Regions from separate parts of the Clostridioides sp. ZZV15-6598 genome, predicted to be linked through region 3. Evidence: riboswitches for the same ligand, from Rfam matches in the RefSeq annotation. Region 3 holds a riboswitch; each other region holds the start of a gene.
The links. Region 3 has a riboswitch for cobalamin ahead of KGF50_RS09200 (ABC transporter substrate-binding protein). Riboswitches for the same ligand answer to the same signal wherever they lie in the genome.

Region 1 (3,265 bases), on a different contig from region 3:
AAATACTACCAAAAATCTAAAAAATTTTATATTTACACCAATACTCTTTGCATATTCTTCTCCTAGTAAAAAAGCATTTAGAGGTTTTATTATGAATATAGTCATCAAAAGACCTAATATCCCAACTATCATAAGTATTTCTACTTTTTCCCATGTAAATCCAGAAAAACTACCCATAGACCACATCGTAAATTCCTTCAATTTTTCATTATTTGCAAATGATTGTAATATATTTGTAATTCCACTACATACATATCCAGTCATAATTCCTATCACCAAAAGCGTTGTTATATTTTTTACTTTGCTAGCAAATAGGATAACTATAGACATTACAATTAAAGCTCCTACAAATGCTGCTATAAATATACTCATTGAATTTATACTTTCAAACCCTAATGTATACCCACCTAAAATCATAAGTGCTACTGATAAAGTGGCACCTGAAGACACACCTAATATATATGGTTCAACTATTGGGTTTTTGAAAAATATCTGTAGTAGAATACCAGATACTGCTAAACATGCACCTCCTACCATAGTTGCAAGGACTCTGGGAATCCTTATATTATAAATTATTTTATAGTGTTCTGTACTATCTATTCCTCTTAATACAACATCTATTATTTCTTTAAATTCGATTTTTACAGAACCAAATGCTACACATATCAAAAAAGTAAGTATTATACCTACAATTAAGATTACAAATATAGTAGTATTTTTAATTCTGTTTTTATTGATAAAGTCCATCTATCTACTCCTCTTAATAAAAACTACATTCACTCAAATTTATAAAGTTTACTTGTTAATTTAATCTTATCTATTATTTATCATAATTTATATAGTGCTTAATCTTTTCACCAGTAGTACCTGGGTGAAACATTTCAACTAAATCCACTATTAATTCATCTGTCTTATCCACTGATTGATAATAATCTGGAGCAAACACCCATAAATTACCCTTTTTGACAACATCTAAATCAGCTAACACTGGTGCACTAGATTTTATAGACTCTAAATTTGGTGCATAATCTGAACTTGATGAATATACAAATATATCTGCATCTTTTGCCACTTCGTGTAATTGCTCAATACTTACTCGCCCTTCATTTGAATCTATTGAGGCACAAGCATTTATTCCACCTGCCATGTTTATCATATTATCTACATATGAATTTTTAGGTGCTATATAAGCATTACCTTCATATACAGATGCCCATACAACTTTAGGTTTGCTTTTATTTTTTATTTTTTTACTAACCTCTTCTATTTTTTGTACTGTTTTATCTAATTCACTAGTAGCTATATCCTCTTTATCATAGAATGCAGCGATTAAGCTTGTCCATTCCATTCTTCCAAATGGATTTTGCTCTTTATATTCATTATCTACAACATAGTTAAGTCCCAATTCTTTTAATTTATCTATAAATTTTGTATCCGCTTCTGATAAACCACTACTCACTATAGTCAAGTCAGGATTTAAGTCTACTATTTTTTCATAATCTGGTGCTAAATTTGAACCAACATAATGTATCTTACCATCTTTCATTAAATTTTTAATTTCTTTGATAGTCCAATATTGTTCTTCTGTTGTTACTGCTTTTATACTATCTAACTCACCTATTGTCCTTAAAGAGCAAGCTTGTGTTGTAGATGCTATCAATACATTATCTACAGGTGTTCTAACTATATTTGCATTTTTATATTTTTCAGGTATTTTTATCTTTTTAGGAATTAAAATTAGTTCTCTATTATCTCCATCAATAACCTTTTTAATTCCATCTTCTAAAGTCTCAACACTAAATCCACTTGCATATTTTAATTCTAATTTTTTCCCATTACTAACTTGTTCATTAGTTTTGTCTTTTTTGCTACAACCTACAATACCTCCCGCCAAAAAAATTACCATTACAACTAAAAAAAACTGCTTTAAAACATTTGATTTGAATTTCATCTCTTTCACTCCATTATTTTATTTTTTATGAGTGGCTACATATATCTAAAAAACATTTTACTAAAATTAAATTTTTTAATATAGCTTTTTAGTAAAATAAAAAACTTCTCCAAAATTAGCAAGGAGAAGCTTCTATATCAATTTTATAAAAAATGAATTGATATCTCATTTTATTATAAACTACAATCTCCACCCTAAATTGTATTTATGTAATACTGGGCAGGTCTCCTGACTCACGGCCTGTCCTCCATCAACCTTCCCAAAATTACTATGAATCTCAGTGGATTTGATTTTGTATCCGTATACAGTAGCGGGGGCTGTAGTGAATTTACATCACTTTCCCTATTAAACTAAAATAGTACCCTAGTATTATTTACATTTAATTTTTCATTAAGATAATTGTAGTTTATTGTTAATTACTTTGCAAGGTTGATTTAATATATCCACTCAAAAAGAGTGCTTAAAATGACTATAAAAATCAATTTAAAACACTCTTTATCTCGTTAATTTATATTTAATTCATCCATTAAATTTTTAATTTTACATACTTGATTTTCATCTGGTTTTATAAATGGAGCAGTTACATAATCACTTATTTCTAATCCTCTAATATTCATAGCTTTCTTCATTGCTGGTATAAATGGATTTGTTATTAAATAAAAATCCATTGCTTTATTAATATATTTTTGAATTTCAATAACTTTATCCATATCCTTATTATTATAAGCTTCAGCCCATTTAGAACAAACTTCTGGAATTAGATTTGATAATCCTCCTATACATCCTGCTCCTCCAGACATTAAGTTATGTATAAAATTTTCATCATATCCACTATATATCTTAAAATTTGGGAACTCTGTTTTCATAGTATTTATTAAATCTCTAGTATGTCCCATTAAAGTTACTGTATCTTTATATCCAACTATGTTTTTATGCTTTCTTGCAAGTTTTAATGTAAGTTCTGGACTTAAATCATAACCAGTTCTATCTGGATAATTATATAGGTATATTTCAGCATCTGTGTTTTCAGCTATCTTACTGTAAAACAGTTCAATACTATCATCATCAAGTGAGAAATAATAAGGACTTATTATCATAACTCCATCTGCTCCACTAGTATGTGCATAATTTGAAAGTTCTATAGACTCATCTGCACACATACGACTTGCACCTATAAACACTTTAACCCTCTTATCAACATGATTAATCACTAAATCTATAAGTTCTTTTTGCATATCCATAGACATATTAAAGAACTCTCCAGTACTTCCCATTATAACTAAACCATCTACTCCCCCATCTATAAGGTAGTCA
Region 2 (3,265 bases), on a different contig from region 3:
TAAATCTATAGTATATTTTCCGCTTGTGGGTCTTGTTATTGGTATATTAACTTATTTAATAGGATGGGTTTCTATACTTTTGTTTCAGCCATTTATATGTGCAATTATAATAACGCTTGCTGGTGTTTTGATTACCGGGGGGCTTCATATAGATGGATTAGGGGATACATTTGATGCGATATACAGTTATAGAGATAAAGAGAAAATGCTTGAAATAATGAAAGATTCTCGATTAGGTACAAATTCGCTTTTAGCAATTATGTTTGTACTTTTATTAAAGATTGGATTTGTATATAGTATTATAAGTAATAATTCACTATGGGTTATAATATTCATGCCAATGATTGCAAGGTTAGGAGTAATGTTATTGACATATAAAACGGTAACACCAAGAGCAAAAGGAATGGGGAATTTATTTATAGGAAAATTGACTACAAGTATGTTAATAACAGCTATAATATACACATTGTTGATAGTTAGTATTATTGCTAAATTAATATTTTTAGTGCCTGATATAGTATTGATTAAGGTATTATGTTCAGCTATAGTAGTTTTTATATTTATAATATTGTTTAAAAATCATATTTACAAAAAAATTGATGGAGTAACAGGAGATATATTGGGTTGTGGAATAGAACTTTCAGAACTTGTATATTTGATTTATATATATTTGTTAATTTTTATGTTTATTTAAAACTAAAAAGTGGTGATAATGTGATAAAATTAATATTAATAAGACATGCTTTGACAACTGATAATGAAAAAGGAAGATTATCAGGTCATATAAATAGTTATATTAGTGAAGAAGGTAAATTACAAATAAATAAAATTACAAAATATATGAGTAGTGAAAGTATAGATAAGATTTATACAACTCCATCTTCACGTACTAAAGATACGGTAGAGAAAATATCAAAACTAAAATTAATAGAAATAGAAGAAAGAGAAAATCTAAGAGAAATTAGCTTTGGAGACTTTGAAGGAATAACTTTTGAAGAGATAAAAGTTAAATATCCAAAAGAATTTGAAAAAATGATAGAAGAAGGTAGCAATTATAGATACCCAAATGGGGAAAGTTTGATAGATTCATATGAAAGAGTAGCAAAAGAGATCGACAATATAATTTTAGAAAATGATAATTATTTAAATAGAAAAACAATACTTATATGTTCTCATGCAGGTACAATAAGAAACATAATAACACATTTGATTTCTGGTAGTTATAAATATCATTGGAACTTTAAAATTGATAATGCATCTATTACAATTTTGGAAGTTGATAATGGATTTACTGTAATAAATAAAATGAATTTTACTGATTTTATATAAATTAAACATTAAATATTAAACGATATGTGCTTATAAATTTACTATCAAAAATAGAATATTAGATTAAAATTAGGTTCTCAATTAGATGTAAAAAGGGAAAAAGGTTAGATGCCTTTGCAGCCCCCGCTACTGTGAAACCAACGAAACTATAAATACCACTGTCAATTTGATGGGAAGGTTATAGGAGTAGGATGAAGTTAAGCCAGGATACCTGCCTAATTTAATTTAAAACATGAGGTCTTCGGGGTGAAAGATTTTTAATTAATATATATATAAAAGTCCTAGCATTAGAAGCACTAGGACTTTTTTTAGTTTATTTTTAGGTAAAATTTAACTTTAAGGAGGGGTAGAAAGTGGGTAAAAAAGTAATGCTACAGGGAACTGCATCAAATGTAGGTAAGAGCATTTTATCAGCAGGATTGTGTAGAATATTTAAACAAGATGGTTATACTGTTGCTCCTTTTAAGTCACAAAATATGGCTTTAAATTCTTTTATAACTAAAGAAGGATTAGAAATGGGAAGAGCACAAGTATTTCAAGCGGAAGCTGCAAAAATAGAGCCGATAGCAGATATGAATCCAGTTTTATTAAAACCTTCTGGAAATCATAAAAGTCAAGTGATTGTAAGGGGAAAAGTTGTAGGAGAGATGCCTTCATCTGAATATCATGATTATAAGTTAGAGTTGGTAGATGTATTAAAAGAAACCTTTAATAATTTAAGCTCAGTGTATGACATTGTGGTTATGGAAGGTGCAGGGAGTACTGCGGAGATAAATTTAAAAGATAGAGATATATCCAATATGGGTATGGCAAAAATAGCAGATGCACCAGTAATAATAGTTGGGGATATTGATAGAGGTGGAGTATTTGCATCATTAGCAGGCACAATGCTTTTATTAGATGATGATGAGAGAAAAAGAGTAAAAGGTGTAATAATCAATAAATTTAGAGGGAAAAAAGAACTCCTACAAGATGGTTTAAAGATGCTTGAAGATATTATAAAAGTACCTGTTTTAGGCGTGGTTCCTTATATGGATATAAAAATAGAAGATGAAGATAGTGTAACAACTAGATTTAAGAAGAAAATGGATAAAAATGATATACATATAGAAATAATTAGAACCCCACATATGTCAAATTTTACAGATTTTAATATATTTGAAACACAAGAGGATGTAAGTCTTAGGTATGTCGACTATGGAGAAGCTATAGGGAATCCAGATATATTGATAATACCTGGAACTAAAAGTACTATAGATGATTTAAAATACATAAGAGAAAGTGGTCTTGAGTCACAAATTAAAAATTTACATAGTCAGGGAAAATTGATATTTGGAATATGTGGTGGGTATCAAATGTTAGGTAAGAAATTAAAAGACCCTTATCATGTTGAAAGTGAAATTGAAGAAGTAGATGGAATTGGTCTTTTAGATACAGAAACAATATTTGAAGAGGAAAAGACTACGACTCAAGTAGAAGCTACCATTATTGAATGTATGGGTGAATATATGAGCCACCTTAAAGGTAAGAAAGTAAAAGGCTATGAAATACATATGGGAATTACAAATCGCAGTAATAAAGTAAGTAGCTTAGACTTGATAACAAAAAAACTAGATAAAGAAGTCAATTATACTGAAGGAAGTGTAAATAAAGAAGGTAATGTAATTGGTACTTATCTTCATGGAATATTTGATGAAATAGATTTTACAAGAGCAATTTTAAATAATATAAGAAAGAAAAAGGGATTAAAAGAATTAGAAAGTACTGTAAGTTCCTTTGATGAGTTTAAAGATAAAGAGTATGATAAATTGGCAGATTTCTTGAGAGAACATTTGGACATAGAGAAGATATATGAAATTATGAAATAAGAATGACTTTATATTTATACTTTAGGTAGGAGGTGTATTATGAAAAAGATTTTGATTGCAGGTACTAG
Region 3 (3,265 bases):
CAAAATATACTTAACATAATAATAGCTAACCAAAACCCTGGAATAGATGTCATAAGTAAGGATACAAAAGTACCAATCTTATCTATCGCTGAATCCTTTTTTAAAGCCATTATTATAGCTAGTGGTATAGATAACACTATAACAAAAAACATAGCCATTAAAGATAAAGAGAAGGTTATTGGTAACCTTCTTAATATCTCTTCTGTGATAGATGTCTTTTTGATATAGGAAAGTCCTAAATCTCCAGTCATAGCTTTTTTAGTCCAATTAACATACTGGACTATAATATTATCATTTAACCCTAATTCTTCTCTAACTCTTTCTATTTCTTCATCTGTAGGAGCAGAAATACCATCCATACTTAAATATTCAACTGCTGGGTCACCAGGTGCTATAACCCCTAATATAAATCCTAGAAAAGTTATTCCTATCAAAATAGGGATAGTCATCAATATCCTTCTAATTAAATATTTAAATGGTGTTTTCACTACTTACTCCACTCCATATTTGCTAATGTAGTTCCATATAATGTAGGTTTGTACCCAGTTATTTTTTTATTATAAGCAATTAAGTTAACGTCTTCAAATAATGGTATAGCTGATGGATGTTCTGCTGATATATCTTGAAGTTCATCATATATTTTACTTCTTTCATCTAAGTCCATTGTTTTTTCTAATTGACCTATTAATTCATCTGCTCTTTCATTTTTATAGCCCAATGAATAAGCTATATTACTTGACCCTGTGCTTCTCATATAACTATCAAATATAGAAAATGGTTCTGCATTTGGAAGACCTTGAGTGTGAAGTGCTATATCATAATTTCCTGTTTTTTGTGCTTCCTTAAAAGCAGCTCCATCAAGTATAGTTATTTTAGAATTTAATCCAACTTCACTTAATACAGATTGTATATACTCTGCTACAGTTTTGTATGGATAACGGTCTACACCATAAGATGGTATTATAAACTCTAACTCTTTTGTTTCCCCTTTTAACTCATTTTTTATGATTTTTTTTGCTTTTTCTGCATCATAAACAGGTTTAATTTCCTTAGCAAAAGGAGAACCTTGGTTCAATATATTCATAGTTGGAGTTCCATATCCTCCATAAAATTTATTTACTATAGTTTCTCTATCCAACAACAAACTTAGTGCTTCTTTTATCTTAACATTATTAAATGGTTCCCTAGTGCCGTTTGTAGATACAAATTGAGTTATTGTTGATGGAGATGTTTTAATCTCAAAATTTTCATCCTTTATTAGCTCACTAGCTAACTCTGGAGTAATAGCCCCTAAATCCATAACACCCATAATTTCCTCTGATTTAAGTGCTGTGTAACGAGTTTGTGCATCTTTAATTACATTTACTCTTACATTTTTAACTTTACTTTTATCTCCATAATAGTCTTGATTTCTCTCTAACGAAACAAATTGTTCTTTTTCTCTTTCTTTTATCTTAAATGGACCAGTTCCTTGTGCATATTTAGTAAAATCTCCTGTTTTTATATCAAAACACTCCGGACTATACATAGCACTTCCAAATCTAGCCATGTTGTATATTAAAGTTGATATTGGTTTACTAAAAGTAAGTTTAACTTCATAGTCAGAAACTTTATCCACACTTTGTAAATTAGGATATGTCTTTTCTATATCAAACGAATAAAAAGGTGAAGCTTTCGTTTTCATATTCATATAACGTTCAAAGTTTTTTACTACTGAATCTGCATTCAAATCTACACCATCATGGAATTTTACACCCTTCTTTATTGTAAATTTCCATTCTTTATAATCATCTGAATTTGACCATTTTTCTGCAAGTTCTGCCTTTGGTTTTCCATCATCACCCAGTCCTATTAGTGGTTCCCAAACATAAAGTATAGAACTTGTGTAGTAAGCATCTTGTTCACCTGGTGCCAAATCCCTAGCTGCTGCTAAGACTACTTCCTTTTCATTATTCATCTTACTAACATCATTATTTTCCTCTGGTTTACTACACCCTGTTATCAATGATAACATCAGCATAACTGCTAAAATTATACTACTCAGCTTCCCTTTTGAAATCTTCCTCATGATACATTTCCCCCTTATTTAGAAATATGAGCATAAAAAAAGTTATAGCAAATAATGCTATAACATCCCATTTTAATATGTATACTTTAACTTCTAAATTCCATATACAAAACAATAAATCTAGTTGCTCCCCCCTAAATTTATTTGCTAATATTTAATGTAGGTATCTGACTTACATTTCATTTTCTCAGCCTTTCCAAATAACATCTGTTGGCTATGTAGAATTTATCCATGCTTACAGTGATGGGTTCGTGTTGGATTTTCACCAGCTTCCCTACTCTTTAAATACGTTTATTCAATTCTTAGTTTAATTGTATGCAATCTTATATAAATTGTCAACTTAAATCAAAATATAGCACTATATGCAAAATTAAAAATTATAAATATATAGTAATTCATCTGATAAAAACACTACTTTTAATTTAGTATTTATATTTACTAGTTGTATATGTTACAAATTAAGTGTCTAATCTTTATTATGGAATATAAATATTTAAATTAAAATTTACAATTATCTATCTATTAAAGTCTATTATAAAAACAGATATTTTTTTTTCATATGGAAGGTAATAAGCTACTTTATCCCCTTTAACTACATTTTTCATAATATGATTGTATATAGTTTCATACTCTCCGCCTTCATCATAAGATTTAGCATACCTAACTATATCATCTTCACAAGTAAATGTCTGTCCAAATTCAAGACTTAATGGCATTAATTCATATTTAAGTTTCTTTTTATCTAATAATGCTTTTAAATTTTTTGAACTATGTCTTTCTACCATATCCATTCTTTTCTTAGATACTGGAATATGAGTTTTGGATTTATCATTAACAATTGCAATTAATCTATTACAGTGTTCATTAAAAAATTCTATATTCTCATATGAAAAAAATGAAATTAATATAGTATCAAATTTTGTATTTATCTCTTCAAAATCCTTGACCATATATCTAATATTGTTTATATTATTGTCTTTTGTTGATTTTTCTAAGTAATTTATAGCATTTTGATTTATATCAATACAAGTTATCTCTTTCAATTCTTTGCTTAAATACATATCTATTAAACCTAATCCACAACCTACATCACAAAAAGTTTGGCTATCTTTGATGTATGGAATTATTTCTTTAGCTAATCTCTTGTGAAAACCAGTATATTCACTTGCATCAACAAAGGATTTTATTGTAGTATCA

Region 1: it holds a riboswitch for cobalamin, as region 3 does, so the genes downstream of both, KGF50_RS09540 (ABC transporter substrate-binding protein) here and KGF50_RS09200 (ABC transporter substrate-binding protein) in region 3, are expected to answer to the same signal.
Region 2: it holds a riboswitch for cobalamin, as region 3 does, so the genes downstream of both, KGF50_RS12700 (cobyric acid synthase) here and KGF50_RS09200 (ABC transporter substrate-binding protein) in region 3, are expected to answer to the same signal.

What each region holds. Positions count from the first base shown of each region.
Region 1 is NZ_JAGWCS010000038.1:3,841-7,105, forward strand. It holds gene KGF50_RS09535 (iron ABC transporter permease) at 1-747, opposite strand, end outside; gene KGF50_RS09540 (ABC transporter substrate-binding protein) at 821-1,951, opposite strand; cobalamin riboswitch at 2,152-2,332, opposite strand; gene KGF50_RS09545 (dihydrodipicolinate synthase family protein) at 2,455-3,265, opposite strand, start outside.
Region 2 is NZ_JAGWCS010000062.1:16,430-19,694, reverse strand. It holds gene cobS (adenosylcobinamide-GDP ribazoletransferase) at 1-694, shown strand, start outside; gene KGF50_RS12705 (histidine phosphatase family protein) at 715-1,329, shown strand; cobalamin riboswitch at 1,384-1,563, shown strand; gene KGF50_RS12700 (cobyric acid synthase) at 1,683-3,197, shown strand; gene KGF50_RS12695 (cobyrinate a,c-diamide synthase) at 3,237-3,265, shown strand, end outside.
Region 3 is NZ_JAGWCS010000036.1:19,111-22,375, forward strand. It holds gene KGF50_RS22545 (ABC transporter permease) at 1-488, opposite strand, end outside; gene KGF50_RS09200 (ABC transporter substrate-binding protein) at 488-2,068, opposite strand; cobalamin riboswitch at 2,209-2,376, opposite strand; gene KGF50_RS09205 (methyltransferase) at 2,584-3,265, opposite strand, start outside.